Regions from separate parts of the Streptomyces sp. NPDC001668 genome, predicted to be linked through region 2. Evidence: riboswitches for the same ligand, from Rfam matches in the RefSeq annotation. Region 2 holds a riboswitch; the other holds the start of a gene.
The links. Region 2 has a riboswitch for S-adenosylmethionine ahead of ACFYZ8_RS31675 (aminotransferase class V-fold PLP-dependent enzyme). Riboswitches for the same ligand answer to the same signal wherever they lie in the genome.
Positions count from the first base shown of each region.

Region 1: linked by a shared signal. The riboswitch ahead of thrC (threonine synthase) and the one ahead of ACFYZ8_RS31675 (aminotransferase class V-fold PLP-dependent enzyme) in region 2 are both predicted to bind S-adenosylmethionine.

Region 1 is NZ_JBIAUQ010000017.1:48,689-60,101, forward strand. It holds gene ACFYZ8_RS37025 (hypothetical protein) at 1-228, shown strand, start outside; gene ACFYZ8_RS37030 (carboxylesterase/lipase family protein) at 238-1,767, opposite strand; gene ACFYZ8_RS37035 (NADH:flavin oxidoreductase) at 1,857-2,990, opposite strand; gene groL (chaperonin GroEL) at 3,353-4,975, opposite strand; gene ACFYZ8_RS37045 (cold-shock protein) at 5,465-5,671, opposite strand; gene ACFYZ8_RS37050 (MoaD/ThiS family protein) at 6,115-6,390, opposite strand; gene thrC (threonine synthase) at 6,472-7,752, opposite strand; SAM riboswitch class I at 7,768-7,926, opposite strand; gene ACFYZ8_RS37060 (glucosyl-3-phosphoglycerate synthase) at 8,066-9,010, shown strand; gene ACFYZ8_RS37065 (trehalose-6-phosphate synthase) at 9,084-10,478, shown strand; gene otsB (trehalose-phosphatase) at 10,481-11,302, shown strand.
Region 2 is NZ_JBIAUQ010000012.1:275,899-287,311, forward strand. It holds gene ACFYZ8_RS31675 (aminotransferase class V-fold PLP-dependent enzyme) at 42-1,403, opposite strand; SAM riboswitch class IV at 1,531-1,647, opposite strand; gene trpD (anthranilate phosphoribosyltransferase) at 1,739-2,803, opposite strand; gene ACFYZ8_RS31685 (cytochrome P450) at 2,918-4,144, opposite strand; gene ACFYZ8_RS31690 (cytochrome P450) at 4,146-5,381, opposite strand; gene ACFYZ8_RS31695 (cytochrome P450) at 5,378-6,568, opposite strand; gene ACFYZ8_RS31700 (alpha/beta fold hydrolase) at 6,616-11,413, opposite strand, start outside.

The DNA.
Region 1 (11,413 bases), on a different contig from region 2:
CAGCCCCAGCAGCGCTGGCTGCCGGAGCAGTGGACCGGCCAGGAGTGGCAGCTGTGCGGGACCCCGAGGCGGGACCGGCACGAGGCGGAGCTGTACATCCACGCCCAGCGCCGTGGCCCGCGCGCCGCGATGGCGTACCGGCTGGTCCACGAGTTCACCGACTACGAGGTGCTGCGGGTGTGGGGCACCCCGGTCAGGGTCGACATCGAGCCGCTCGGCAACCTGTAGAAGCGCCGCCTACTTCAGCAGCGGCAGCGCCGGGAAGTCGTACCCCTCCCACAGCCGCCGCGACTGCTCCTCCGGGTACGGCCGTGCCTCCGCCGCCGCCGTCCCGTCCAGCACCCGGGTCAGGCGGCGATCGCCGTCGTACGCCGGCCACCCCGGGTCCCCGGTCCGCGCGAACCCCGTCCACGCGGACTGGAACAGCGAGGTCAGCGCCCTCGCCTCGTCCGGCACCCCGGTCCCCGCGAACAGCAGCATCCCGAGGTCGGCGTCGTACGTGCCGAACAGCAGCGGGACGTCCAGTCCGTGACAGGCGCCGAGCGCGCCGCCGAACCCCGGTGCGGACCAGGTCAGTTCGTACAGGTGGGCCCGGCCGCCGCCCGCGACCTGCGCCTCCGCCAGCCGAAGCGACGGCAGGGCGAACAGCCAGTCCGTCTGCACGCGTTCGTACAGGCCGGTCGGCGTGGCGTCCGGGAAGGCCTCGCGGTAGGAGCGCTCCCCGTCCGGCCCCGGCGCGAACATCCGCAGCGCCGCGGCCGTCTGCTCCTCGGTGATCCTGCCGAGCTGCTCACCGAGGGCGAGGAAGAGGCGGTACTCGTCGCGGGTGTGCCCGACGAGCAACTCCACATCCCGTCCGGCGCCTGCCGTCAGCGCCTCCCAGGGCGTGCACGGCAGCACCTCGCCGTCGACGACCGGCGAGAAGGGGGTGACCGTGGGCGCCGCCTGTCCCCACCGGTCGTCGTACTCACGCATGCGCAGGCTCAACCGCTCGCCCGCCGCCGGGAGTTCACGCGGGTCCACGGCGGACAGCGCGGCGGCCGCCGCCGCGAGCCCCGCCTCCTTGCCGATCTCCACCGCCATGTCCCGGGCGAGTTCGGCGGAGAAGTACGTGCCGGGCACGCTCTGTGCGACGGCCCGCCGGAACAGCCCCCGCGCGCTCGGCATCGCCAGCAGCGAGGCCACCGACCCGGCGCCCGCCGACTCCCCGAACACCGTGACCTGCCCGGGGTCCCCGCCGAACGCCGTGATGTTGTCCCGCACCCACTCCAGCGCGGCGACCTGGTCGAGCAGCCCCCGGTTCGCGGGCGCCCCCTCCAGCAGGGCGAACCCCTCGATGCCGACACGGTAGTTGAGGGTCACGACGACCACGTCACCGGCGCGGGCGAGGTGCTGGGCGTCGTAGCCGGGGCTGCCCGCGTGGCCGAGCTTGTAGGCACCGCCGTAGATCCACACCATCACGGGCCGGCGGGCCGCCGGGTCGGTCGCGGGCGTCCAGACGTTGACCGTCAGCCAGTCGTCACCTGTGGGGGTCTCCACCACTGCCGCGCGTCCCTGGAAGCCCGACTCCTGCGGGGGCGGGGGCCCGAAGGCGTACGCCTCCCGGGTCCCCTCCCAGCTTCTGACGGGCCGCGGCGCCTGGAACCGGGCCTCGCCGACCGGCGGTTCGGCGAAGGGGATCCCCCGGAAGACCACCAGTCCGTCCTCGGCCCGCCCGCGCACGGTACCGGCCGCGGTGCGCACTTCGAGACCCTCGGCTGACGTCATCGGTCGAACTCCTCACAGGTCGGGGCTGCTTCGCTCACTCCAGCCCACGTCCTTTGCCCGGGTCAACCGGCTCGGGGTCCCTTGTGCCGTCAGCTCAACGACTTCAGCGCGGACGCGTCGTACGGCGCAAGCTCGTCGAAACGGCCGGCCAGCACCTTCGCGGCCCACTGCGGGTCCTGGAGCAGCGCCCGGCCGACGGCGACCATGTCGTACTCCTCGCGCTCCAGGGCGTCGAGCAGGTCGTCGATGCCCTTGACCGGGGAGCCCTCGCCCATGAAGCCCTTGATGAAGTCGCCGTCGAGGCCGACCGAGCCGACGGTGATGGTGGTCCGGCCGGTGAGCTTCTTGGTCCAGCCGGCGAGGTTGAGGTCGGAGCCGTCGAACTCGGGGAGCCAGTAGCGGCGGGTGGAGGCGTGGAAGGCGTCGACACCGGCCGCGGCGAGCGGGGCGAGGATCGCCTCCAGCTCCTCCGGGGTCTCGGCGAGCCGCGCCTTGTAGGCCTCCTGCTTCCACTGCGAGTACCGGAAGATGATCGGGAACTCGGCCGACACCGTCTCGCGTACGGCCGCCACGATCTCCGCCGCGAACTTCGTACGGGCGACCGGGTCACCGCCGTAGGCGTCGGTGCGGCGGTTGGTGCCCGCCCACAGGAACTGGTCGAGGAGGTAGCCGTGGGCGCCGTGCAGCTCCACGCCGTCGAAGCCGATGCGCTCGGCGGCGGCCGCGGCCTCGGCGAACGCGCCGATGACGTCGTCCAGGTCGCGCTGGGTCATCGCCTTGCCGGTGGGCTCGTCGGCGCCGGGGCGGATGCCGGAGGGGCCGACGGCGGGGGCGTCGGCGTAGGGCGCCTCGCCCTGGTTGCGGACCATGCCGATGTGCCACAGCTGCGGGACGATGGTGCCGCCCGCCGCGTGCACCTGCTCGGCGACCTTCGCCCAGCCCGCCAGCTGCTCCTCGCCGTGGAACCGAGGGACGTTGTCGCTGTTCCCGGCCGACTCGTGGCCGACGTAGGTGCCCTCGGTGACGATCAGACCGACTCCGGCGGCCGCGCGGCGTGAGTAGTACGACGCCACGTTCTCACCGGGGACGCCGCCCGGGGAGAACATGCGGGTCATGGGCGCCATCGCGATGCGGTTCGGCACGGTCAGGCCGTTGATGTGGGCCGGGCGGGAGAGGATCTCGGCGGCGCGGGAGGCGGCGGGTGAGGCTGCGGGGGCAGTCACGTGGGGGTACTCCTCGGTATGTGCATGCGCATGGATAGTTCCCCTGGTACCAACCACCTCGCCCGCCTCAGGATTTCCGGACGGGCTGTGACTCCGGCCACGCATGGAAGAAGCCCGCCCCACAACCGTGAGACGGGCTTCGCTCGAGCGCCGGGCAGGCCTTGCACCTGCATTTCCCCGCAGGAAGCGGGGCGTCTTTCCTTGGACCACCAACGCGTAGTCGGCCGACGGGAGTTCACGTCGGGCGGCTCGTGATCAACTATAGCGCAAGAAAAGACCGGGGGCGGCCACCCCCTGTTCCCAGGAAGGGCCGCCCCCGGCGAGGACATGATCATCCGTCAGGCCTCGCGGCCCGGAGTCGATCAGAAGTCCATGTCACCGCCCGGCATACCGCCACCGGCGGGCGCGGCGGCCTTCTCCGGCTTGTCGGCGATGACGGCCTCGGTGGTGAGGAAGAGCGCGGCGATGGAGGCGGCGTTCTGCAGGGCAGAGCGGGTCACCTTCGCCGGGTCGATGATGCCCTCGGCGATCATGTCGACGTACTCACCGGTCGCGGCGTTCAGGCCGTGGCCGACGGGCAGGTTGCGCACCTTCTCGACGATGACGCCACCCTCGAGACCACCGTTGACGGCGATCTGCTTGAGCGGGGCCTCCAGCGCGAGCTTCACGGCGTTGGCACCGGTCTGCTCGTCACCCGAGAGGTCCAGCTTCTCGAAGACGCTGGAGGCCTGCAGGAGCGCCACGCCACCACCGGCGACGATGCCCTCCTCGACGGCCGCCTTGGCGTTGCGCACGGCGTCCTCGATGCGGTGCTTGCGCTCCTTGAGCTCGACCTCGGTCGCGGCACCGGCCTTGATGACGGCGACGCCACCGGCGAGCTTCGCCAGGCGCTCCTGGAGCTTCTCGCGGTCGTAGTCCGAGTCGCTGTTCTCGATCTCGGCGCGGATCTGGTTGACGCGGCCGTTGACCTGGTCCGAGGAACCGGCACCGTCGACGATGGTGGTCTCGTCCTTGGTGATGACGACCTTGCGGGCGCGGCCCAGGAGGTCCAGGGTCGCGTTCTCCAGCTTGAGGCCGACCTCCTCGGAGATGACCTCGCCGCCCGTGAGGATGGCGATGTCGCCGAGCATGGCCTTGCGGCGGTCACCGAAGCCCGGGGCCTTGACGGCGACCGACTTGAAGGTGCCGCGGATCTTGTTGACGACCAGGGTCGACAGGGCCTCGCCCTCGACGTCCTCGGCGATGATCAGCAGCGGCTTGCCCGACTGCATGACCTTCTCCAGGAGCGGGAGCAGGTCCTTGACGGAGCCGATCTTGGAGTTGGCGATCAGGATGTACGGGTCGTCGAGCGACGCCTCCATACGCTCCATGTCGGTGGCGAAGTACGCCGAGATGTAGCCCTTGTCGAAGCGCATACCCTCGGTGAGCTCCAGCTCCAGACCGAAGGTCTGGGACTCCTCGACGGTGATGACGCCTTCCTTGCCGACCTTGTCCATCGCCTCGGCGATGAGCTCGCCGATCTGGGTGTCGGCGGCGGAGATGGAGGCCGTGGAGGCGATCTGCTCCTTGGTCTCGACATCCTTGGCCTGCTCGAGCAGGGCGGCGGAGACGGCCTCGACGGCCTTCTCGATACCGCGCTTGAGGGCCATGGGGTTGGCGCCGGCGGCTACGTTGCGCAGGCCTTCCTTGACCAGGGCCTGGGCGAGCACGGTCGCGGTGGTCGTACCGTCACCGGCGACGTCGTCCGTCTTCTTGGCGACTTCCTTGACCAGCTCGGCGCCGATCTTCTCGTACGGGTCCTCGAGCTCGATCTCCTTGGCGATGGAGACACCATCGTTGGTGATCGTGGGGGCGCCCCACTTCTTCTCGAGGACGACGTTGCGGCCCTTGGGGCCGAGCGTCACCTTCACGGCGTCCGCGAGCTGGTTCATGCCGCGCTCGAGGCCGCGCCGCGCCTCCTCGTCGAACGCGATGATCTTGGCCATGTGAAGTGGTCCCTCCAGGACTGGGGGTGATTCCTTCGGACCGCGCCCGCGCCCGCGACGGACGGCTCGCCGACCCGTGGGTTCCTTGCCCCACCCGGTCTGCGGGCCTCACCGACCCGGTCCATCTTTGTCACTCTCACCTTCAGAGTGCTAACGCCAATGATTAGCACTCGGCATGGTCGAGTGCAAGCGCCCGCCGAAGACCGGGGCGGGTTCGGCCGTCGGGCGGCCACCGGTCGGCGGGGGCTGAGCGCGCAGTTCCCCGCGCCCCCGGGGAGGTTGCAGTCGGGCAATCAGGGGCGCGGGGAACTGCGCAAAACGCCCGCCCCACCAGCCCGCACCAGATGACGAACCCGCACCCGCACAACATCCCGCTCCACCGCCGGAGGCACATGCACATGCCGAAGGGCCCGTACCCATGACTCCCCATGGGGTACGAGCCCTTCGAAGAAGAACGAAGAACGACGCTGTTGTTACCCGGCGCGTGCTTCAGCCAGTCGCGAGACGGACCATGTCCGCCTGCGGCCCCTTCTGACCTTGCGAGATCTCGAACTCGACCCGCTGGCCCTCTTCAAGGGTGCGGTAGCCGTCCATCTGAATCGCGCTGTAGTGGACGAATACATCCGCACCACCGTCGACCGCGATGAAGCCGTACCCCTTCTCCGCGTTGAACCACTTGACGGTGCCCTGAGCCATGCCTAACTCCCCTATTACTGGCCCTTGCACGGACCCACACTTCATGGATCCGGGTCAGACCTCACCCCCCACATGGTTGGGGGCGTGCGCCGGAACGCGTCGACCGCGGCTGAATGTATCTGTCCAACTGCCGTCTGCAACAGGTCAATCGGACGAGAATTCTGGACGGAAGGGGTCCGGAATGTAGCGAGAATTCGCCCGAATTCGGGGCAAGTCGGGCCCCATAAAGGGCACATAAGGCGCATAAGACGTGCACACTTTGGCTACTTCTCATCGCCCGCGAAGCGAGAACTCATATGCGTGCGGCATGAAGAGAGCCGCAGCTTCCCCAACTGTACCGTGCTCAACCATAGAGAATTGCCCCCTCCGCTTCTCTCGCGGAGAGGGCAATCAGATGAACACTCGGTAATTACTGTTACCGAAGGTAATCACCAGTCATACGGTCACCCGCCGGCGACCGCCGGGATGATGGAGACGCCGGCCCCGTCGGGCGTCGCCGTCTCCAGCCCCTGCTCGAACCGCACATCGTCGTCGTTCACGTACACGTTCACGAACCGCCGCAGCTTGCCCTGGTCGTCGAGAACGCGCGCCGCGATACCCGTGTGGTTCTTCTCCAGATCCGCGATGACCTCGCCGAGGGTCCCACCCTCGGCCTGCACCTCGGCCTGCCCGCCGGTGTAGGTGCGCAGGATGGTGGGGATGCGGACGGAAACGCTCATGTTCAGGACCTCCGGTCGGGTAAGGGCTTTTAGGGGCGCGGGGCTGCGCGACCAGCCCCCACCGGCCCGCAGACGCAACGACTACGCGAGGCCGGCCTCACGGAACGAATCCAGGTTGGGACGAATGGTCGCCGTCAGACCCGTACCCGCCACCGCGTCAAGCGTCTTCAGACCGTCCCCGGTGTTCAGCACAACGGTCGTGAGCGTCGGGTCCAGCACACCGTTCTCGATCAGCTTCTTGGTAACACCCACGGTCACCCCACCCGCGGTCTCCGCGAAGATCCCCTCACTCCGGGCGAGCAGCCGAATCGCGTCCACGACCTGCTCGTCGTTGACGTCCTCCACCGCACCGCCGGTACGACGCGCGATGTCCAGGACGTACGGCCCGTCCGCCGGGTTCCCGATCGCCAGCGACTTGGCGATGGTGTTCGGCTTCTGCGGCCGTACGACGTCGTGCCCCGCCTTGTAGGCGACGGACACCGGGCTGCACCCCTCCGCCTGCGCGCCGAAGATCTTGTACGGCTTGTCCTCGACGAGCCCGAGCTTGATCAGCTCCTGCAGACCCTTGTCGATCTTCGTGAGCTGCGAGCCGGAGGCGATCGGGACCACGAGCTGGTCGGGAAGCTTCCAGCCCAGCTGCTCGCAGATCTCGTACGCCAGGGTCTTGGAGCCCTCCGCGTAGTACGGCCGCAGGTTGACGTTGACGAAGCCCCAGCCCTCGCCGGCCGGGTCGCCGATCAGCTCGGAGCAGAAGCGGTTCACGTCGTCGTAGTTGCCCTCGATGCCGACGAGCTCGCCGCCGTAGATCGCGGCCATGACGACCTTGCCCTGCTCCAGGTCGTGCGGGATGAACACGCAGGAGCGGAAGCCGGCCCGGGCGGCGGCGGCGCCCACGGCGCCGGCGAGGTTGCCGGTGGAGGAGCAGGACAGGGTGGTGAAGCCGAAGGCGCGCGCGGCCTCCAGGGCCTGCGCGACGACCCGGTCCTTGAAGGAGTGCGTCGGGTTGCCGGAGTCGTCCTTGATGTACAGGCCGCCGGTCACGCCGAGCTCGCGGGCGAGGTTGTCGGCCTTGACGAGCTGGGTCCAGCCGGGGTTGATGTTGGGCTTGTCCGCCACGTCCGCGGGGACGGGCAGCAGCGGGGCGTAGCGCCAGATGTTCGCGGGTCCCGCCTCGATCCGCTTGCGGAGCTCCTCGGTGTCGTAGGCCGAGAAGTCGTACGCGATCTCGAGCGGGCCGAAACACTCCTCGCAGGCGAAGACCGGGCCGAGGGGGACGCGGTGGCCGCACTCGCGGCAGCTCAGCGCCGCGGCGGGACCCAGGTCGACGGAGTTCGTGGTGCTTGCAACAGTCTGCACAGCCATGGAGGCGAGGCCCTTTCCTCATCTTCCTCACGACGCACTTCGCCGTGAGACGGATTTGGCACCTTCCCTAATCGGGAGCCTCGCGGAGACGATCGTCAGCGATCGCTACGAGAACCGACTGGAGGGTTGCCGGGGCTTCATCGGGCCGTATCCCTCTGCCCCTCTGGATGAGCGGTATGAAGTTGTGAACGGCGGGCCACCCAGGACATGCGATGGTCATCCGCGTTGTTCAAGACTGTAACCGACGACCAGGACAGTTGAGAGAGTCGTCCGAACCGCGAGATGGATCACTCACGCAGAGGAGCCGCGCACTGTGCTGAACGAAGTCGAGCACTGGCTGGCCACCCGTTCCTGGTCGGTGACCGATCGCCCGCTGCATCGGATCATGGCCGCGAAGCGGAGCTCGGGTCAGACCGTCAGTGTCGTCCTGCCCGCGCTCAACGAGGAGGAGACGGTCGGTGACATCGTCGCCGTGATCCGTCATGACCTCATGCAGCAGGTCCCGCTCGTCGACGAGATCGTCGTCGTCGACTCGGGATCGACCGACCGCACGTCCGAGGTCGCCGCGGCGGCCGGTGCGCGGGTCGTCCACCGTGACGACATCATCCCGCGCATACCCGCCGTGCCCGGCAAGGGCGAGGTCCTGTGGCGCTCCCTGCTGGTCACCAGCGGGGACATCGTCTGCTTCATCGACGCCGACCTGAAGGAGTTCTCCTCGGACTTCGTCTCCGGCATCGTCGGACCGCTGCTCACCGACCCCGGGGTCGACCTGGTCAAGGGCATGTACGACCGTCCCCTGGGCGGGGCCGCCGGACAGGGCGGCCGGGTCACCGAGCTGATGGCGCGTCCGCTGCTGAACATGCACTGGCCGCAGCTGGCCGGTTTCGTGCAGCCGCTGGGCGGCGAGTACGCGGCCCGGCGCTCGCTGCTGGAACAGCTGCCGTTCCCCGTCGGCTACGGGGTGGAGCTGGGGATGCTGGTCGACGCCCTGCACCTGGTGGGCCTGGACGCGCTCGCCCAGGTCGACGTCGGGGTGCGCAAGCACCGCCACCAGGACGGCCAGGCACTGGGCCGGATGTCCGCCGCGATCTACCGCACCGCCCAGCTGCGGCTGGCCCGCGGCCATATGATCCGGCCCTCCCTCACCCAGTTCGAGCGGGGCCGGGACGGCTTCGAGCCGCGTACGTACTCCGTGGACACGGAGGAGCGGCCGCCGATGACGGAGATCCCGGAGTACGCGAAACGAAGGGCGGCGTAGACCGGCCCAGGGCCGCGGCCGAAGACGCTACGGGAACGTTTGAGCGGTTGGACACCGGGCTAGGTTTCGAGGCATGGCTTCATCGCACAACGCCCACGTACTGGTCGCGTCCAACCGCGGCCCGGTCTCATACGAGGTCCAGGAGAACGGCTCGCTGCAAGCCAGGCGCGGCGGCGGCGGGCTCGTCTCCGGACTGTCGGCGATCGGTCCGGAGGCGGGCGCGCTGTGGGTGTGCTCGGCGCTGTCCGACGGCGACCGCGAGGCGGTACGGCAGGGGGTCGGCGAGGACGGCGTCCGGATGCTCCCGATCCCGGCCGACGTGCACGCGGACGCGTACAACGGCATCGCGAACTCGGTCCTCTGGTTCGTCCACCATCTCCTCTACCAGACCCCGCTGGAGCCGTCCTTCGACGCGGAGTTCCGGCGCCAGTGGGCGTCGTACGAGACGTACAACCGCGCCTTCGCCGAGGCGCTCGCCGAGGAGGCGGCCGAGGGGGCGGCGGTCCTGGTGCAGGACTACCACCTGTGCCTGGTGCCGGGGATGCTCCGCGAACTGCGGCCCGACCTGCGCATCGCCCACTTCTCGCACACGCCGTGGGCGCCGGTGGACTACTTCCGGATGCTCCCCGACGACATCGCGTCCCAGCTGCTGCGGGGCATGCTCGGCGCCGACCGGCTGGGCTTCCTCACCCGCCGGTGGGCGGACGCCTTCACGGCCTGCTGTACGGAGTTCGCGGGCGGGCTCGGCCGGACGGAGGTCGGGGTGCACGGGCTGGGCGCGGACGCGGACTTCCTGCGGGCGCGCTCCCACGAGGCCGACGTCGAGGAGCGCATCGTCGCCCTGCGCGAGGAGATCGGCGAGGGCCGCAGGACGATCGTCCGGGTCGACCGCACCGAACTGTCGAAGAACATCGTGCGGGGTCTGCTCTCCTACCGGCGGCTGCTGGAGTCGCGGCCGGAGTGGCGGGAGCGGGTGGTGCACGTGGCGTTCGCGTATCCGTCGCGGCAGGACCTGGCGGTGTACCGGGACTACACGGCCGAGGTGCAGCGAGTGGCGGAGGAGATCAACGACGCGTTCGGCACGCCTGGCTGGACCCCGGTCGTGCTGCATGTGAAGGACGACTTCGCGCGCTCCCTCGCCGCGTACCGGCTGGCCGACGTGGCGCTGGTCAACCCCATCCGGGACGGGATGAACCTGGTCGCGAAGGAGGTGCCGGTGGTCTCCGACGAGGGGTGCGCGCTGGTGCTGTCGCGGGAGGCCGGGGCGTACGAGGAGCTGGGCGAGGACGCGATCGTGGTGAACCCGTACGACGTGGAGCAGACGGCGGCGGCCCTGCACGAGGCCCTGACGCTGCCGGCCCACGAACTCGCCGAACGCGCCAAGCGGCTCGCCGCGGCGGCGACGGCGCTGCCGCCGGCGCAGTGGTTCCTGGAGCAACTGAACGCGCTGAAGGCGCTGAGCAGGTGAGCATGAACCTTCCCACTCCCCTGACCACCGCCGGCCAGGAGGGCCTGCGGGCGATCCTCGCGGAGCCGCACCGCGCGGTGATCGGGCTCGACTTCGACGGGACGCTGGCGCCGATCGTGGCGGACCCGGAGAAGGCGTTCGCCCACCCCGAGGCGGTGCCGGCGCTGGCGGCCCTCGCGCCGAAGGTGGCGTCCGTGGCGGTGATCACCGGCCGCCCGGCGGCGGTCGCGGTCCGCAACGGCGCTTTCGCCGACGTGCCGGGCCTGGAGCATCTGACCGTGCTGGGGCACTACGGGGCGGAGCGGTGGGACGCGGCGACGGGCGAGGTCACGGCTCCCGCCCCGCACCCCGGGGTCGCGGCGGTCCGTGCCGCACTGCCGGGGCTGCTGGCCGGGACCGGTGCGTGGCTGGAGGAGAAGGGCGGCCGGGCCGTGGCCGTCCACACCCGCCGGGCCGCCGACCCCCAGTCCGCCTTCGAGTCCCTCCGCGGACCCCTCACCGAGCTGGCCGCCCGCAACGGCCTGATCGTGGAACCCGGCCGTCTGGTCCTGGAGCTGCGGCCACCCGGCATGGACAAGGGGGTGGCCCTCCTGAAGCACGCCCGCGAGGTCTCCGCCCGGTCCGTTCTGTTCGCCGGCGACGACCTGGGCGACCTGCCCGCGTTCTCCGCCGTCGACGACCTCCGCGCCGCCGGCACACCCGGCCTCCTGGTGTGCAGCGGCAGCGACGAGGTGACCGAGCTCCGCAAACGGGCCGACCTGGTGGTGGCCGGCCCGACCGGCGTGGTGAACCTGCTGCGAGCCCTGGCGGAACGACTCGCCTGACGGGGTACGGGGGCGTCGGCACGATGGACCGGCCGAGCCCCCGGCCGAGGTACCGCCGCCACGCGGGCGTGCCACCCGCGCCGCCCCCAGCCGACAGACCTGCCCCCCACC
Region 2 (11,413 bases):
GGCCCTTGGAGGGGCATGAACCGTCTGACGACGTCGGTACGTCAGACGGCCGGGACGCAGCGGCCGTCCTCCGTGCGGTACGTCCACTTCGCACCGTCGGCGACCAGTTCCTTCACGGCGTTCACGAACCGCTCCACGTGCTCGTCCGGGGTGCCCGCGCCGAAGCTCACCCGGATCGCGTTGAGGGACTTCTCGCCGGGCGCGGCCTCGGGGGCACCGCACTCGCCCTGGGACTGCGGGTCGCCGCCGAGGAGGGTGCGCACGAGGGGGTGGGCGCAGAAGAGGCCGTCGCGCACGCCGATGCCGTACTCGGCGGAGAGCGCGGCGGCGAAGTGGGAGCTGTTCCAGCCCTCGACGACGAAGGAGATCACGCCGACCCGGGGGGCGTCGTCGCCGAAGAGGGACAGGACGCGGACCTCGGGGACCTCGGCGAGGCCCTGGCGGACCTTCTCGATCAGGTGCTGCTCGCGGGCCACGAGGGTGTCGAAGCCGGCCTCGGTCAGCGCCTTGCAGGCGGAGGCGATGGAGTAGGCGCCGATGACGTTGGGCGAGCCCGCCTCGTGCCGTGCGGCGCTGTCGTGCCACTCCACGTCCACTCCCCCGTCCTCGCGCCGGGTGACCTTGCGGCTGGCGCCGCCGCCCGCGAGGTAGGGGTCGGCGGCCTGGAGCCAGTCGGCACGCCCTGCGAGGACTCCGGAGCCGAAGGGGGCGTAGAGCTTGTGGCCGGAGAAGGCGACCCAGTCGACGTCGAGGTCGCGGACGCTGACCGGGTGGTGCGGGGCGAGCTGGGCGGCGTCGAGGACGATCCGGGCGCCGTGCGCGTGGGCGGCGGCGGCCAGCTCGCGGACCGGCCACAGCTCACCGGTGACGTTGGAGGCGCCGGTGACGCAGACCAGGGCCGGGCCCCGGGAGTCGCGGTCGGCGAGGGCCTTCTCCAGGGTCTCCACGGCCTGGCGCGGGCTGCGCGGGGCGTCGAGGTAGGTGACCCGGGCGTCCTGCCAGGGCAGCAGGCTCGCGTGGTGCTCGGTCTCGAAGACGAAGACCTGGCAGCCGGCGGGGAGGGCGGCGGCGAGGAGGTTGAGCGAGTCGGTGGTCGACCGGGTGAAGACCAGCTGGTCGTCGTCGCGGCAGTCGAGGAACTCGGTGACGGTCTTACGGGCGTTCTCGAACAGGTCGGTCGACAGCTGGGAGAGGTAGCCGGCGCCGCGGTGGACGCTGCCGTAGTAGGGCGCGTAGGCCGCCACGTCGTCCCAGACGCGCTGGAGGGCCGGGGCGCTGGCCGCGTAGTCGAGGGCCGCGTAGGTGACCTCGCCGCCGGTGACGAGCGGGACGGTGACATACCGGCCCAGAACGGGCAGCTGGGCACAAATGGTCCGGGCGGAGGCAGCGGTGAGGACAGACATGGGGACTCCCGTGAAAAGAGAGAGGTGAAGGTGAAATGGGTGCGCGGAGGCGGGGCTCGGCGGCCCTATCGCATTCGCTTGCTCACGGAAGACTCCCTCGACGACCAGGACCCCTGGTTTCGAGAGGGGCCCGCGCTTGCCGTAGACCTCACTGCCTACGGCCTGGTCTTCACCCGGGGCACCCCGCCACGGACGGAGGGTTGCCGGACAGTCGGCCGGGGCCTCATGACTGTCACTCATGACCTGGTCAAAGAACGTACGCGAAATGATCGTCGTCCCGCAACCCGTGTCCGGATCGCGGGACGACACCCTGGTGGACGCCGCGCGTCGCCCGCCTACGCGTTGCTCGCGGCCACCCAGCGCTCCAGCGTCCGCTTCGCCGAGCCGGAGTCGATGGACTCCGCGGCCTTGTCCATCCCGGCCCGCAGCTGCTCGGCCAGCGTCCCGGTACCCGGGTCGAGGGCCACCAGCGCGGCCGCCGAGTTCAGGAGTACGGCGTCGCGGACCGGGCCCCTCTCGCCGTCCAGGAGCTTCCTCGCGACCTCCGCGTTGTACGCCGGGTCACCGCCGCGCAGGGCCTCCACGGGGACCAGGTCGATGCCGACGTCCCGGGGGTCGAAGCTCTCCTCGGTGACCTTGCCGTCGCGGACGATCCAGACGTGCGAGGTCGACGTGGTCGTCAGCTCGTCCAGGCCGTCGTCGCCGCGGAAGACCAGGGCGGAGTTGCCGCGCTCGGCGAAGACGCCCGCGACGACCGGTGCCATGCGCGGGTCCGCGACGCCGACCGCCTGGGACCGCACCCGGGCCGGGTTGGTCAGCGGGCCGAGGATGTTGAACACCGTGCGGATGCCCAACTGGCCGCGCGCGGCGCCCGCGTGACGCAGCGCCGGATGGAACTTGATCGCGAAGCAGAAGGTGATCCCGGCCTCCTCCGCCACCTCGGCCACCCGCTGCGGGGTCAGCTCCAGGTTGACGCCGAGCTTCTCCAGGACGTCGGAGGCGCCGGACGCGGAGGACGCCGCCCGGTTGCCGTGCTTGACGACCGTGGCGCCGGCTCCGGCCACGACGATCGCTGACATGGTGGAGATGTTGACCGTCTTGGCGCCGTCGCCGCCGGTGCCGACGATGTCCACGGTCCGCCCGGGCACCTCGATCACATTGGCGTGCGCGTACATCGTCCGCACCAGCCCGTTGATCTCCTCGACCGTCTCGCCCTTGGCCCTGAGGGCGACCACGAAACCGGCGATCTGCGCGTCGGTCGCCTCACCCTGCATGATCCGGTCCATCGCCCACGCCGTCGCGTCGGCGCTCTGGTCGCGGCCGTACAGCAGGGCGTTCAGCACCTCGGGCCAGGAACGGCCCGCCGCGGTGTCGCCTCCAGCGGGGGTCACAGCGCTCATGGGGCCGCTCCTGGGTGTCGTACGAGAGTGGAGTCCTCGTCGGAGAACGTGACCCACCCTATCCAGGCCGGACCCTGGCCGAAGGCCGCTGTCCGCACATCGGACGGCGCCGCGTCAGCCGAGGACGACCGGGAGCCGGTGCAGTCCGCGCAGCATCAGGCTCGGGCGCCAGGCGAGGGCGGTCGGGTCGGTGTCCAGGGCGAGGCCGGGGCAGCGTTCCAGCAGCGTGCGGAAGGCGATCGCGCCCTGCATCCGGGCCAGCGGGGCGCCCAGGCAGTGGTGGATGCCGTAGCCGAACGCCATGTGGCCACGGGCGTCGCGGCGGATGTCGAAGCCGTCGGGTGCGGCGAAACGCCGGGGGTCGCGCGAGGCCGCCGCCAGCACCACGGCCACCGACTCGCCGCGGTCGATGCGGGTTCCGCCGATCTCCAGCGGCTCCTTCGTGTAGCGGAACGCGGTGGTCTCCACCGGGCCCTCGTAACGGAGCATCTCCTCGACCGCGTTCTCCAGCAGCGACCAGTCGGCGCGCAGGGCCGCCAGCTGGTCGGGGTGCCGGAGCAGGGCGAGAGTGCCGCTGGAGAGGAGGTTGGCGGCCGTCTCGTACCCGGCGACCAGGAGGAGGAAGGCCATGCCCAGCATCTCCTGCGGTGAGAGCCGGTCCTCGTCGTCCGGTGCGGTGCCGGCCAGGGCGCTCAGCAGGTCCGGGCCCGGCTCCTGGCGTTTCGCGGCGATCAGGTCGGCCAGGTAGCCCGTCATCGCCTGGGCGGCGGCGGCCGCCGCCCCGGGGCGGGTGAAGTCGGTGCTCTCCAGGTACCAGTGGTGGAACGCCTTGCGGTCGGTCTCGGGGACACCGAGCAGTTCGCAGATCACCGCCAGGGGCAGCGGCAGCGCGAACGCCTCGACCAGATCGGCTCGGCCGAGCGGCAGCATGGCGTCGACGAGTTCGTCGGCGATCCGCTGGACGCGGGGGCGCAGGGCCTCGATCCTGCCGGTCGTGAAGTCCTTGGCGACGAGCCGGCGCAGCCGGGTGTGGTCCGGCGGATCCGTCTGCACCATGTTCAGGCCGATGGAGTTGCCACCGTCGTCCTGCCAGGCGGCCGAGTGCCGGATGTCGTTGGACAGCCGCGGGTCGGCGAGGGCGGCGCGGGCCTCCGCGTGCCCCACGACCAGCCAGAACTCGCCGGAAGCGGCCGTCCGCACCCGGTGCACCGGGCCCTGGGCCCGCATGCGCTCGTAGACGGGGTAGGGGTTGTCGACGAAGCCCTGGCCGTGGGCGGACAGGTCCTCGGGGTGGGGCACGGACACCGCTTCTACCTCACTGGTGACTCGGGAGTCGGGCATGTCAGGGACGCCAGGTGACGGGGAGGGCCATGAGGCCGTGGAGGACGAGTCCGCCGGGGATGCGGCGCGGCTCGAAGCCGGGAGCCAGGTCCAGGCCGGGAAGGACGGCGGTCAGGGTCTCCAGGGCGATACGGCTCTGCAGCCGGGCCAGGTGCGCGCCCGGGCAGGTGTGCGGGCCGTGGCCGAACGCCAGGTGGCGCGCCGGGCCGCGGCGGTCGAGGCGGAAGCTCTCCGGGTCGGGGTCGGCGGCTACGGTGTCCCGGCCCGGCGCGGCGACCATCACCTGCACCTTCGCCCCGGCCGGGATGCGTACGCCGCCGACCGCCGTGTCCCGCGTGGCCGTGCGGGACACGCCCTGGAGCGACGTGCTGTGCCGGAGCCCTTCCTCCACCGCGGCCGGGATCAGACGGGGGTCGGCGACGACCGCCTGCCATTGCTCCCGGTCCGCCAGCAGCCGGTGGACGGTGTTGGTGATCAGGTGGCTCGTGGTCTCGTGAGCGGACGGGAGCAGGGTGAGGACGGCGGCCACGCAGTCGTCGGCCGGCCGGCCCGCGGCGGCGAGGGAGCTGAGCAGGTCGTCGGCCGGATGCCGCCGCCGCTCCTCCCACAGGGCCCGGACATAGGCCTCGAACTCCAGCACACTCTTCGCGCAGCGCAGTTGGTCCGCCTCGGGCAGCGGGAGGACCTGCATGAGCAGCCAGTCGTCGTTCCACGCCTTGACGGTGGTGCGGTCAGCCGGCGGTACGCCGATGAGGTCCCCGATCACCGCGAGGGACAGCGGGTAGGCGAAGCGGGCGAACAGATCGGCCCCGCCGTCCTCCCGTGCGTCCCGCATGTCCTGGACGAGCGTCTCGGCGAGGGCGCGGACCGCCGGTTCACGGGGGCGCAGGGCCGCCGGGGTGAACGCCTCGTCCACCAGGGCGCGGAACCTGCCGTGCCCGGGCGGGTCCGCGTGGAAGGGCGGGACGCGGTAGTACACGGAGTCGGCCAGGAGTTCGCGGCAGGCGGCGGTGAACTCGTGGCCGCCACGGGTGTTGTCCCGGCTGGTGAAGCGGAGCGGGTCGTCGAGCACCTCGGTCGTCTCCGCGCGGCCCGTGACGACCCAGGGGCCGTCCGGGCTCAGCGGGCAGACCGGTGCGCTGTCGCGGGCCACGCGGTAGGTGTCGTACGGACTGTCCGTGTACCCGGGGTCCGAGAGGTCGAACAGCGGGGTCCCGGGTGTGCCCGGTTCGCTCATGGGGTCCACCTCACCGGCAGTCGGAGGACTCCGCGCATCATGCTGGGCCGCCAGGCGACGGCGTCCGGATCGCTGTCGAGGGTGAGGTCCGGGCAGCGCTCCAGGAGGGCGTGCAGGGCGACGGTGGTCTCCAGGCGGGCGAGCGGGGCGCCCAGGCAGTGGTGGACGCCGTGGCCGAAGCCGAGGTGGCCGCGGGCGTCGCGGCCGATGTCGAAGCGGGTGGGGTCCGCGAAGCGCTCGGGGTCCCGGCTGCCCGCGCCGAGGAGGACGAGCACGGGGTCGCCCGCGGGGATCACCTGGCCCGCGATCTCCACGTCCTCGGCGGCGAAGCGGTGGGCCGTGGACTGGGAGGGGCCTTCGTAGCGGAGCATCTCCTCCACGGCGCTGTCGAGGAGCGTGAAGTCGGCGCGCAGGGCGGCGAGTTGTCCGGGGTGCCTGAGCAGGGCCCAGGTGCCGTTGGCGATCAGGTTGACGGTGGTCTCGTGGCCCGCGACGAGCAGCAGGAAGGCCATGCCGAGCATCTCCTGCGGGGAGAGCCGGTCGCCGTCCTCGTCCATGGTGCGTACCAGGGCGGCGAGCAGGCGGCCGTCGTCCGTGCGGCGCTTGGCCTCGATCAGGTCGGCCAGGTAGCCGGCCATGGCCTGGGCGGCCGCGCCGGCGGCCTCGGCGCTGCTGGGGAAGACGAGTTCCCCGGACCATGCGCCGAACCGCTCCCGGTCGGTGTCCGGGACGCCGAGAAGTTCGCAGATGACGGCCATGGGCAGGGGTTTCGCGAAGGCCTCGACGAGGTCGGCGCGGCCGAGCGGCAGCACGGTGTCGAGGAGTTCGTCGGCGATGCGCCGGATGCGGGGGCGCAGGGCCTCGATCCGGCGAGCGGTGAACTCCCGGGCCACCAGGCGCCGTAGCCGGGTGTGGTCCGGGGGATCGAGCTGGAGCATGTTCAGGCCGATGGCGTGACCGCCGTCGTCCTGCCAGCCGGCCGAGTGCCGGATGTCGTTGCGCAGCCGCGGGTCGGTCAGGGCGGTCCGGGCCTCCTCGTGGCCCACGACCACCCAGACCTCGCCGGCGTCGTGGGTGGGCACGCGGTGCACCGGGCCCTTCTCGCGCAGGAGGGCGTAGACCGCGTACGGGTCGGCGACGGGGTCGGTGCCGGGCGGGGCCAGCTTCTCGAAGGCGGGCGTGGTCATGGGGGGCGTGTCCTTTCGCGGCGGGGCGGGAGTGGGCCGGGCGCGGGTCACAGGCCGCGTTCGGCCAGCCAGTCCTCGATGGCGGCGGTGGTCAGCGGCAGGTTGTGCTCCATGATCGTGAAATGGTCACCGGGGGTGGCCCGCGCGGTGTGCGGGAAGGGCCAGGTCGCTCGCCAGCCCTCGTCCTCGAAGCCCTCGTCCTGGTGGGGCATGGGGTCGGCGGCGCTCAGGAAGAGCGTCGGGGCCTGGATCGGGCCGAGTCGGCACTCCCGCATGAACAGGGCGTTGTAGCGGCCCATCGCGGTCAGTTTCACCCCGTTCAGGGCGAGCGGACCGAGGAGCCGTTCACGGGAGTCCAGGCCCTCGTTCATCGCGATGGTGGTCTTCTCGGAGAACTGGTGGGTGGCCTGGAAGGTGTCGAGCAGCACGACCGCGTCCGGCCCGAGCCCCTCCTGTTCGGCCCGCATCGCCAGGGCATGGGCGATCAGCCCGCCCATGGAGTGGCCCAGCAGCACGAACGGCGCGTCACCGACGGTCTCGCGCAGCTTCGCGAGGTGGGTCTCGACGAGGGCGGCGAAGGTGTCCGCGACCAGTTCCCCTTCGCCGTATCCGGGGTTGACCAGGGAGACGACGTCCCGCTTGCCCTCGAAGTGCTGCGCCATCATGCCGTACTGGATCGGGCCGGCGGTCGCGGTGATCGCGGGCAGGCACACCAGCATGGTCCGGCTGCCGTCGCCGGTGGCCATGCGGACGGTGGGCAGCGCGTGGTCGGGGGCTTCCTCGGCGCTGAAGGAGGGCCGCAGCCAACCGGCGGCCTGGATGAGGTCCATGCCGACGGATCCGGTGCGGCCGACGGCGTACGCCTGGTGGTAGAGGGCGGTGATGCTGTCCAGGGGGTCGGCCGTGGGTGCGGCGGTCGTCCCGGCCTCGCTCGCGTCCGGTTGCGGTTCCGCGGAAGGCTCGAGGAGTGCGGCGAGGTGGGCGGCGAGCCGGGCCGTGGTCGAGTGCTCGAAGGTCGTGGTCGACGGGAGTCGCAGGTCGAGCAGGGTTCCGAGCCGGTCCCGCAGGGCGATGCCCGCGATCGAGTCCATCCCGAGGTCCAGGAACTCCGCGTCCTCGGCGAGGTCCGTGGCGTCCTGGCGCAGTACGGCGGTCAGCTGGTCGCGGACGAGCCGGGCCAGCAGCTCCGGCCGCCGCTCGGGTGGGGCCTCCCTGACCAGGCGGGCGGCGGCGCTGTCCAGGGGCGCGGAGGGGCGCCGGGGACTCTCGGACGGTACGGCGGGCTGTTCCACGGCCCTGCGGAAGCGGTCGGCCGACACCGTGCGCAGGGCCAGCTCTTCGACGGAAGCGACCGGTTGGCCGATGCTGCCCGCGACGAGGAGCCGCAGGGTGCCGCTGTCGGGGGCGGTGAGCCGCACGCGGAGCGTGGTGGTGGGCTCCGAGTGGAGCCGGACGCCGGACCAGGAGAACGGCATGTCGACCTGGTCCTTGGCCAAGGGGCCGCCCGGGACGCCCGCCGCGTGCAGGCACGCGTCCAGCAGTGCGGGGTGCAGGGCGAAGCCGGTGGTGGCGGTCTCGCCCAGCGACACCTCGGCGAAGACCTCGTCGCCGCGCCGCCAGGCGGCCCGCAGACCGCGGAAGGCGGGCCCGTACGCGTATCCGCGCGCGGCGAGACCGTCGTAGAACCCCTCCAGGGAAAGGGAGTCGGCGCCCGGCGGCGGCCATGCTCCGGAGAGGGCCGAGAAGTCGGGGTCCTCGGCGGCGGGGGCCAGGAGTGCCCGCGCGTGGCGGGTCCACCCGGTCGTGGTGTCCGCGGCGGCGGTCTCGGCGCGGGAGTGCACGGTCAGGGTGCGCCGCCCGTCGGGGTCCGGCTCGGTCACCTGCACCTGGACATGGACCGGGTCGCCGAGGAACAGCGGTTCCTCAAGGGTGAGTTCGGCGATGCGGGGGCAGCCGGCGGCGCGGCCCGCGTACAGCGCCCAGTCGACGAGGACGCTGCCGGGGACGACCACAGTGTCCAGCACCGTGTGGTCGACGAGCCAGGGGTGGGTCGTACGGGAGAGCCTCCCGGTGTAGACGACGCTGTCGCCGCCCACCGGGGCGAGCGCGCCGGTCAGCAGCGGGTGCCCGGGGGGTGTGAGGCCGAGGCCGGTGGCGTCGTGGGAGCGCTCGGGCGCGTCCAGCCAGTACCGCTGCCTGCGGAAGGCGTAGGTCGGCAGGTCCACCGGCCGGCCGCCGCGGAAGGTCCGTGTCCAGTCGACGGGAGCACCGCGGACGAAGGCCGCGGCGAGCGCGGCGAGGAGCTCGGTGCGGCTGTCCTCGGCGCGGCGCAGGGTGCCGGTGACCGCGGCCCGGCCGCCGTTGTCCTCCACGGTGTGCTCGATCGCGCCGGTCAGCACCGGATGCGGGCTGACCTCGACGAACAGGTCGTGCCCTGCGAGGGCGCGGATCGTCTGGTCGAACCGTACGGTCTCGCGCAGGTTGCGGTACCAGTACTCCGCGTCCAGCGACTCCCCGGCGACCGGGCCGGCGGTGACGGTGGAGTACAGGGGCAGCTCGCCGGGGCGGGGGACGACCGGTGCGGCGAGCGCGAGGAGCGGTTCGCGCAGCCGGTCGACGTGCGGGGTGTGCGAGGCGTAGTCGACCGGGACACGCCGGGCTCGCACCCCGTCCCGCGCGCATATGTCCATCAGCTCGTCCAGCGCGTCCGCCGCCCCGGCGACCACGGTGGCCGCCGGCCCGTTCACGGTGGCCACGCAGATCCGCCCGCCCCACGGTTCCAGCAGCCCGGCCGCCCGGTCGGCGGACAGGGCGAGGGAGACCATGCCGCCGTGGCCTGCCAGTTCACGGCCGATGAGGCTGCTGCGCAGGGCGACGATCCGGGCGGCGTCCTCGAGGGACAGCATGCCCGCCACGCAGGCCGCCGCCAGTTCGCCCTGCGAGTGGCCGACGACGGCGGCGGGCTCGACACCCGCCGAGCGCCACACCTCGGCGAGCGAGACCATCACCGCCCACAGGGCGGGCTGCACCACGTCCACCCGTTCCAGCGCGGCGCCACCGCGCAGGACGTCCGGCAGATCCCAGTCGACGTGCGGCGCCAGCGCCCGGCCGCACTTCTCGATCGACGCGGCGAACACCGGTGAGCTGTCGAGGAGTTCGGCGGCCATGCCGGCCCACTGCGAGCCCTGCCCCGGGAACACGAACACCGTACGGGGACTGCGGCCGCCCGGCGCCGCGCGGACCACTCCGGTCGCCGGTTCGCCGCGGCCCAGCGCCGCCAGCCGGTCCAGCAGCTCGGCACGGGTGCGGCCGACCACCACGGCACGGTGCTCGAACAGCGGCCTGGACAGCAGTGTGCGGGCCACGTCGGCGGGGTGCGGATCCGGGTCGCCGCTCAGCCGCTCGTACAGCCGGCGGGCCTGCTCGGCCAGGCTGTCGGGGTGCTTCGCCGAGAGCACCCAGGGCACCGGGCCGTCCTCGGGCTCGACGGCGGTGGGTGCGGGCTCGGCCGGCGGCTCCTCGAGGATCACATGGGCGTTGGTTCCGCTGATGCCGAAGGACGACACGGCACCCCGGCGCGGCCGGTCCGACTCGGGCCAGGGCAGATGCTCGTCGGCCAGGCGCAGCGCACCGGAGCTCCAGTCGATGTGCGTGGCGGGCCGTTCGACGTGCAGGGTGCGCGGGAGGGAGCCGTGGCGCATCGCCATGACCGTCTTGATCACACCGGCGACACCGGCGGCGGCCTGGGTGTGACCGATGTTCGACTTCACCGAGCCGAGCAGTACCGGCCGGTCGGCGGGGCGCCCCTGTCCGTACGTCGCCAGCAGCGCACCCGCCTCGATCGGATCCCCCAGCGAGGTCCCCGTGCCGTGCGCCTCCACCACGTCCACCTCGGAGGCCACGAGCCCGGCGTTCGCCAACGCCTGCCGGATCACCCGCTCCTGTGCCGGACCGCTGGGCGCGGTCAGACCGTTGGAGGCACCGTCCTGGTTCAGGGCGGAACCCCGGATCACCGCCAGCACCTGGTGCCCGTTGCGCCGGGCGTCGGACAGCCGCTCCACCACGAGCATGCCGACGCCCTCGGCGAAGCCCATGCCGTCGGCCTCGGCGGAGAACGCCTTGGAGCGGCCGTCGGGAGCGAGTCCCCCGACGCGGCTGAACTCGACCATCGGCCGGGGTGTCGACATCACGGTCGCCCCGCCCGCGACGGCGAGCGTGCACTCGCCCTGCCGTAGCGCCTGCGCGGCCAGGTGCAGTGCGACCAGCGAGGACGAGCAGGCCGTGTCCACCGTGATGGCGGGCCCTTCGAGACCGAGCGTGTACGCGATGCGCCCGGAGGCCACGCTGTTGGCACTGCCGTTGCCCAGGTGTCCCTCGAACCCGTCGAGCAGGTCGGGAAAGCGTGCGGCGTAGTCGTTGTAGATCAGGCCGGTGAAGACGCCGGTCGGGGTGGAGCGCAGGGAGCCCGGGTCGATGCCCGCGCGTTCGAGGGCCTCCCAGGTGGTTTCCAGGAGCAGTCGCTGCTGCGGGTCCGTCGCCAGTGCTTCCCGGGAGGAGATCCCGAAGAACTCGGGGTCGAAGTCGGCCATGTCGTGCAGGAAGCCGCCGACCCGCTGGAAGTCCTGCCCGTCCGCGCCGGGGGCGCCCAGCTCGGCCCGCCAGCCGCGGTCGTCGGGGTAGGCGCCCATCGCGTCCCGCCCTTCGGCGAGCAGCTGCCACAGGTCCTCGGGGGAACGGACCCCGCCGGGGAAGCGGCAGCTCATGCCGACGACGACGATCGGGTCGTCGGCGGCCGGGACGTCCGTGGCGCGGGGCGCGGCCGGTACGGCGACGGGGGCCCGCTCC